2 regions of the Xanthomonas theicola genome follow, and region 2 is predicted to be linked to the other one. Evidence: predicted binding sites of a transcription regulator. Region 2 holds the regulator's gene; the other holds the start of a gene.
The links. Region 2 encodes FliA, which starts transcription of late flagellar genes. Its sites were predicted from a motif close to TAAAGTTTNNCNNNCNNNGGCCGATAA; they were not measured.

Region 1: a site for FliA is predicted at 1,671-1,697, ahead of G4Q83_RS07225 (methyl-accepting chemotaxis protein). Genes of this name have one in related genera too.

What each region holds. Positions count from the first base shown of each region.
Region 1 is NZ_CP049017.1:1,591,746-1,595,464, forward strand. It holds gene G4Q83_RS07225 (methyl-accepting chemotaxis protein) at 1-1,480, opposite strand, end outside; gene G4Q83_RS07230 (chemotaxis protein CheA) at 1,763-3,719, opposite strand, start outside.
Region 2 is NZ_CP049017.1:1,107,553-1,111,271, reverse strand. It holds gene flhF (flagellar biosynthesis GTPase FlhF) at 1-612, shown strand, start outside; gene G4Q83_RS04935 (MinD/ParA family ATP-binding protein) at 599-1,483, shown strand; gene G4Q83_RS04930 (RNA polymerase sigma factor FliA) at 1,480-2,229, shown strand; gene cheY (chemotaxis response regulator CheY) at 2,248-2,640, shown strand; gene G4Q83_RS04920 (protein phosphatase CheZ) at 2,640-3,251, shown strand; gene G4Q83_RS04915 (chemotaxis protein CheA) at 3,519-3,719, shown strand, end outside.

The DNA.
Region 1 (3,719 bases), 480 kb from region 2:
GCGCGGCCTCGATCGCCGCGTTCAAGGCCAGCAGATTGGTCTGGTAGGCGATGTCGTCGATGATGCCGATCTTCTGCGCGATCTGCTTCATCGCCGCCACCGTCGAGCGCACCGCCTCGCCGCCCTCGGTGGCCTCGTTGGCGGCCTTGCCGGCCATGCCGTCGGTGACCTTGGCGTTCTCGGTGTTCTGTGCGATCGAGGCGGTCATCTGCTCCAGCGAGGCGCTGGTCTCCTCCACGCCCGCCGCCTGCTCGCTGGCCGCCTGGCTCAGCGATTGCGCGGTGGCGCTGACCTGCTCGGAGGCGCTGGCCAGGGCCTCGGCACTGATGTTGACGTCGCCGACCACCTGCGACAGCCGCGCCACGGTGGCGTTGACGCTGTCGCGCAGCTCCTTCAGCTGGCCCTGGCACTGGACGCTGGCGGTGCGGGTCAGGTCGCCTTCCTCGATCGCCTTGAGCACCTGGCGCGCCTCGTTCAGCGGGCCGATCACCGCATCCAGGGTCTGGTTGATGCCGTCGACGATGCGGCGGAAATCGCCGTTGTGCAGGCTGGCGTCGGCACGCACCTCGAGGCGCCCGGCGCCGGCGGCCTCGGCCAGCAGGTTGGTGTCGCGGATCAGCGCGCGTAGGTTGGCGCGCACCTGTTCGATGGTGTCGTTGATGAACGCCTTCTTGCCCGGGAGGGTCTCCAGCGGCGCATCGAAGTTGCCGCGGCCGAATTCGGCGATGCAGGCCATGGCCTTCTTCTTGACCGCGATGTGGCCGGCGACCATGCGGTTGATGCCCTCGGCCATGGTGCGGTAATCGCCCTCGAAGCGCTGGCTGTCGATGCTCACGTCGATGTCGCCGGCATCGTGCTCGGCGGACATGTGGTTCATCTGCGCGATCAGCCCCAGCAGGTTGCGGCGCACCTGCTCGACGGTGTCGTTGATGAACGCCTTCTTGCCGGGGAAGCTTTCCAGCGGCGCCTGGAAGTTGCCGCGGCCGAACTCGGCGATGCAGGCCATGGCCTTCTTCTTGGTCGCGATATGGTCGGCGACCATGCGGTTGACGCCCTCGGCCACACTGCGGAAGTCCGCCTCGAAGCGCTGGCTGTCGATGACGGCGTCGATTGCGCCCGCGTCGTGCTCGCGCGACATGGTCCCGATATCCTCGCTGAGCCGACGCACGCACGACTGCACCTGGCGCAGCGCCAGCAGGATCTCGCAGGCCTGGTCGTTGCGCACCGTCGGCATCACCACGTCGAAATCGCCGCGGGCGAAGCGTGCCAGGGTGTCGGTGCAGATCCGCAGCGAGCGGCAGCTCACGTAGACCGCGCGGGCGAGCACCGCACCGCCGGCGACGGCGGCCGCCACGCCCAGCGCCAGCGTCTGGCTCGCGGGCAAGGCCAGCGCGAAACCGGCCGCGCTCGCCGCCAGCGGCAGCGACACGGCGATGGCGGAGCTGGTCCAGAGCTTGGTGGAGAGTGCGATATGGGACATTGCGGTGTACCTATGGAGGGTGGGCGGCATGGCGCCGGGTGGGGGTGTGGCGGCATTCAGAACGTTCCGAACGCGGCTTCATCGATCCGCGCCGCCGGCGCCGAGGCGATGCCGACGAGGGAGTGCGGTCGCGGCGCCGGTCCTGAAGAAACGCATGAGTACCTGCAAGTGTTCAGCCTGGCTGCTTACGTCTTCGGCCGTGGCGGCGAATTCTTCAGTGTTGGCTGCCGATTGCTGCGTGGATCGGAGGCAATGATGGTCTGCATGCGGCCTGGCGCAGGACTAGGCGGCCAGCGAATCGGCAGCGGGTTCCACCTGCGACAGCAGCGAAGGCACATCCAGGATCAGGGCCACGCCGCCGCTGCCGAGGATGCTCGAGCCGCTGATGCCCTTGACCCCGGCGAACACCTTGGCCAGCGGCTTGATCACGGTCTGCCATTCGCCCAGCAGGCTGTCCACCACCAGGCCGAAACGCTGTGCACCCTGGCGGATCACCACGATGCTCTCGCGCGCCGGCGGCGCGCCGGCGATGCCGAACAGCGAGCGCAGGCGCACGTACGGCAACACCCCGCCGCGCAGGTCGATGTAGTCGCTCTGGTAGTTCGGCGCGAACTCCACGCACTCCTCGACCACGTCCAGCGGCACCACGAACACCGACCTGCCGACGCCGACCTGGAAGCCGTTGATGATCGCCAGGGTCAGCGGCAGCCGCACCGAGATGGTGGTGCCGACGTCCTGCTGGCTGCTGATGTCCACGCTGCCGCGCAGCGCGGCGATGTTGCGCTTGACCACGTCCATGCCGACGCCGCGCCCGGACAGGTTGGTGACCTTTTCGGCGGTGGAGAAGCCCGGTTCGAAGATCAGCGCGAACACCTCGCGGTCGGACAGGCTGCGGCCCGGCTCGACCAGCCCGCGCTCCAGCGCCTTGGCCAGGATGCGCTCGCGGTTCAGGCCGCCGCCGTCGTCGCTGATCTGGATGACGATGCTGCCCGAGTCGTGGAACGCGTTCAGCCGCACCGTGCCGCGCACCGGCTTGCCGCGCGCCTGGCGCAGTTCGGCCGGTTCGATGCCGTGGTCCATGGCGTTGCGCACCAGGTGGGTCAACGGATCGGCGATCTTCTCCACCACCGACTTGTCCAGCTCGGTGTCCTCGCCGTTGACCGCCAGGACGATGTCCTTGCCCAGTTCGCGCGCCACGTCGTGGACCACGCGGTGGAAGCGGCTGAAGGTGCCGCCGATCTTGACCATGCGCAGCTGCAGCGCGCTTTCGCGCACGTCCTCGACCAACCCGGCCAGGATCGAGGTGGATTCCAGCAGTTGCGCGTCGCCGGTGCGCTGCGCATTGGCGCCGGTGCTGGCGACGGCGATGATCAGCTCGCCCACCAGGTCGATCATGCGGTCAAGCTTGTCGGCATCGACGCGGATGGAGCCGCCTTCCTGCGCGCGCGCGGCGTTGCCGCCTTCGCCGCGCACGGTGGTGGGCGCGGCAGCCGCAGCCGGTGCCGGCGTGGCGGGCGCGAGCGGGGCGACCGCCGCGGGCGTGTCGAAACCGGCGAAATCGTCGGCGTGGGCGCTGCTGCCCGCCTCGGCGACCAGCAGCGGCAGTTCCAGGTTGGCGGCGTCGCCGTGCGGATCCACCGCGATCACCTGCAGTTCGCAGTCGTCGCGGACGAACTCGAAGATGTCCTCGATCGCGGCCTGTTGCACGTGCGCGCGCAACAGGATGTCGAAGCCCAGATAGCAGGCTTCCGGGTCCAGTTCCGGCAGCGCCGGCACGCGCGTGTGGCGGGTGCGCACCGCCAGCAGCGTGCCGAGGCTGCGCAGGCAGCGGATCAGGTGCAGCGGCGAGTTGCCGAAGCGCAGCGCGTCGCTGAACAACTGCAGCGAGATCCGCCAATAGCCGGTCTGCGCCGGTGCGGCGGCGGCGACCGCTGCCGGTGCGGCGGCCGGTTGCAGGTAGGTCTGCAGGCGTGCCAGCAGCGGCTCGCCGGCGGCGGCGATGGCGGCTTCGTCGGCCTCGGCGCCGGCCGCCGCTTCCACCAGCGTGCGGAGATGGTCGCAGCAGGCCAGCATCAGCTGGATCAGTTCCGAATCCAGCGCCACCGCGTTCTCGCGGACCAGATCGAGCACGCTCTCGACGAGGTGGGTGAAGCCCACCAGTTGCGCCAGGTCGAACAGCCCGCCGGAGCCCTTGATCGTGTGTGCGGCGCGGAAGATGGCGTTGACCGCGTCCGGACCT
Region 2 (3,719 bases):
GGCCCCACCGGCGCCGGCAAGACCACCACCATCGCCAAGCTGGCCTCGCGCTTCCTGCAGGGCCACGCCGCCCGCGACGTGGCCCTGGTCACCACCGACACCATCCGCGTCGGCGGCCGCGAACAGCTGCACAGCTACGGCCGCCAGCTCGGCATCGCCGTGCACGAGGCCGACAGCGACACGGCGCTGCAGCAGCTGCTGGAGCGCCTGCGCGACTACACGCTGGTGCTGATCGACACCGCCGGCATGGGCCAGCGCGACCGCGCCCTGGCCGCACAGCTGCACTGGCTGCGCGCCTCGCGAGTGGTCCGGTCCTTGCTAGTACTGCCTGCCAACGCGCATTTCTCCGACCTGGACGAGGTGGTGCGCCGGTTCGCCGGCGCCGATCCGCAGGGGGCGATCTTGACCAAGCTGGACGAAACCGGGCGGTTTGGCAGTGCCCTGTCGGTGGTCGCGGACCACCGGCTTCCCCTCACCTGGGTGACCGATGGTCAGCGCGTGCCGGACGACCTGCACCGTGCCAACGCCGCCAGCCTGGTATTGCGCCTTGAAGATTTGCGGCGCGCTGCCGATAAGCCCTGTACTCCGGAGCAGACCCATGCCGTCGCGTGATTACGTCAATCTCACCAATGCCTTCCCCCTGTCGGCGACGCGCAGCGAACCGCTGGGCCCGGTGCGCACGATCGCCGTGACCGGCGGCAAGGGCGGCGTCGGCAAGACCAACATCTCGGTCAACCTGTCGATGGCGCTGGCCGACATGGGCAAGCGCACCCTGCTGCTGGACGCCGACCTCGGCCTGGCCAACGTCGACGTGCTGCTCGGGCTGACCCCCAAGTTCACCCTGGCCGACCTGGTCGCCGGGCGCTGCACCCTGGAAGAGGTGCTGGTGGACATGCCCAACGGCCTGATGGTGGTGCCCGCCGCCTCCGGCCGCCGGCACATGGCCGAGCTGCCGCCGGCCCAGCACGTCGGCCTGGTCAACGTGTTCTCCGAGCTGCAGCGCGAACTGGACATCATGGTCATCGACACCGCCGCCGGCATCACCGACAGCGTGCTGACCTTCTGCCAGGCCGCGCAGGACGCGGTGGTGGTAGTGTGCGACGAGCCGGCCTCGATCACCGACGCCTACGCCCTCATCAAGGTGCTCTCGCGCGAGCGCGGCGTGGACCGGGTGCAGATCGTCGCCAACATGGTCCGCGACCTCAACGAGGGCCGCCTGCTGTACGACAAGCTGAGCCGGGTGTGCGAGAAGTTCCTCGGCGACGTGTCGTTGAACTACCTGGGCTGCGTGCCGCAGGACGACTGGCTGCGCCTGGCGGTGCAGCGCCAGCAGCCGGTGGTCAAGGCCTACCCGTCCAGCCCGTCGGCGCAGGCGATCGCCGAAATCGCGCGGCGCACCTCGCGCTGGCAGGCGCCGACGGCGGCGCGCGGCAACGTCGAGTTCTTCGTCGAACGGATCATCCAGCAAGGGGTCGCCGCATGAACGCCGCCGCCCAGTACCGCGCCGTACAGCGCAACAGCGCCAACGACTACATCGCCCAGCATTCGGACCTGGTGCGGCGCATCGCCCACCACCTGGCGGCGCGGCTGCCGGCCAGCGTGGAGATCGACGACCTGATCCAGGCCGGCATGATCGGTCTGATCGAGGCCTCGCGCAGCTACGACGCCGACCAGGGCGCCTCGTTCGAGACCTACGCCTCGATCCGCATCCGCGGCTCGATGATCGACGAGATCCGCCGCGGCGACTGGGTGCCGCGCTCGGTGCACCGCCGCGCCCGCGACGCCGCCTCGGCGATCCGCAAGATCGAGCAGAGCACCGGCCGCGCCGCCGCCGCCAACGAAGTGGCCGCGGCGATGGACATGCCGCTTCCCGAATACCTGCGGTTGATGGAAGATGCCGCGCGCGGCCAGGTGCTGAGCCTGGAGTCGCGCATCGAGGACCACGGCGAGCTGGACAGCATCGCCAAGGGCGGCCCCAACCCGCAGCAGATGCTGGAGCGCAGCGAATTCGGCCGCGAACTGGGCAAGGCGATCGCGCAGTTGCCCGAACGCGAGCAGTTGGTGCTGTCGCTGTACTACGAACAGGAATTGAACCTGAAGGAAATCGGCGCGGTGCTCGGCGTCAGCGAGTCGCGCGTGTGCCAGATCCACGGCCAGGCCACGGTACGGTTGCGCGGGCGCCTGAAAGCGTTCGAAGCGGCCGACGCCGGCCTGGAAGACGAAGAATAAGACCCAAGGGAGTTAGCGGTGAACAAGAACATGCGGATTTTGATCGTGGACGATTTCTCGACGATGCGGCGCATCGTCAAGAATCTGCTCGGCGATCTGGGCTTCACCAACACTGCAGAGGCCGAGGACGGCAACAGTGCGCTGGCGGCACTGCGTTCGGCGCCGTTCGAGTTCGTGGTCACCGACTGGAACATGCCCGGCATGACCGGCATCGACCTGCTGCGCAACATCCGCGCCGACGACAAGCTCAAGCACCTGCCGGTGCTGATGGTGACCGCCGAGGCCAAGCGCGAGCAGATCATCGAGGCCGCGCAGTCCGGCGTGAACGGCTACATCATCAAGCCGTTCACCGCGCAGACCCTGCAGGAGAAGCTCGGCAAGATCTTCGAACGCCTGGGAGCGACCGCCTGATGAAAGCGACCGCCGAACGTAGGGCCCTGATCGAACGCCTGCAAGGTGCGCTGGACGCACTGGAACGCGGGGACGAAGCCGGCTGGCGCAAGGAAATCGACACGCTCGCCGCCTGGCGCACGCGGCCGATGATGCAGGGCCTGAGCCGGCTGGCGCGCGACCTGGGCCAGGCGCTCGGCGAGCTGCCCACCGTCCCCACCGAGGCCGGCGAGCTGGACGATGCCTGCTCGCGCCTGGACCACGTGGTGGCGATGACCGAACAGGCCAGCCATCGCACCCTGGACCTGGCCGAGGAATGCCGCGCGCTGGCCGAACAGCTGCGCGCCGGCGGACTGAGCGGCGAGCAGGGCGAGATCCTCGACAAGATCCGCCACAACCTCACCGAGATGGCCCTGGCGCAGAGCTTCCAGGACCTGACCGGGCAGATCATCCGCCGCGTCGCGGCGATCGTGCGTCGCGTGCACGAGGGTTTCGGCGCGCTGGGATTGCCGCCGAAGGACGACAACAAGAAGGCCGACGGCGGCCTGGCCGGCCCGGCGCTGGCCGGCCTGGACCGTCACGGCGTGTCGCAGAACGACGCCGACGACCTGCTGTCCGGACTGGGGTTGTAGGACCTGCCTACGCGATTGGAATAGGCCACGCCGCGCTTTGGTGCGGGCGGGGCAAGGAAGAATGAGGGAATTTATGCCGATAAACGACCGAATGATGACGCAGCACCGCGCGCACCAAAGCGCGGCCCTTCGGGTTGCCGTGTCCGGCCCCCAGGCGGCTGCGCGCGGCTTGAACAGGCGGCCAGCCTGTCGCTGCGCCGTGCACAACCACCTGGGGGCCGGACACGACAACGCGGCCTATTGCAATCGCGTGGGCAGGTCCTAGTCATGAGCGCCGTGCCCGACGACATCGCCGCCGATTTCATCATCGAGGCCCAGGAAATCCTGGACCGGCTCGGCGAGCAACTGGTGTCGCTGGAGCAGGCGCCGGAAGACAGCGCGCAACTCAACGCCGTGTTCCGTGGTTTCCACACGCTCAAGGGCGGCGCCGGCTTCCTGGCGATCAACGCCATGGTCGAGCTGTGCCAC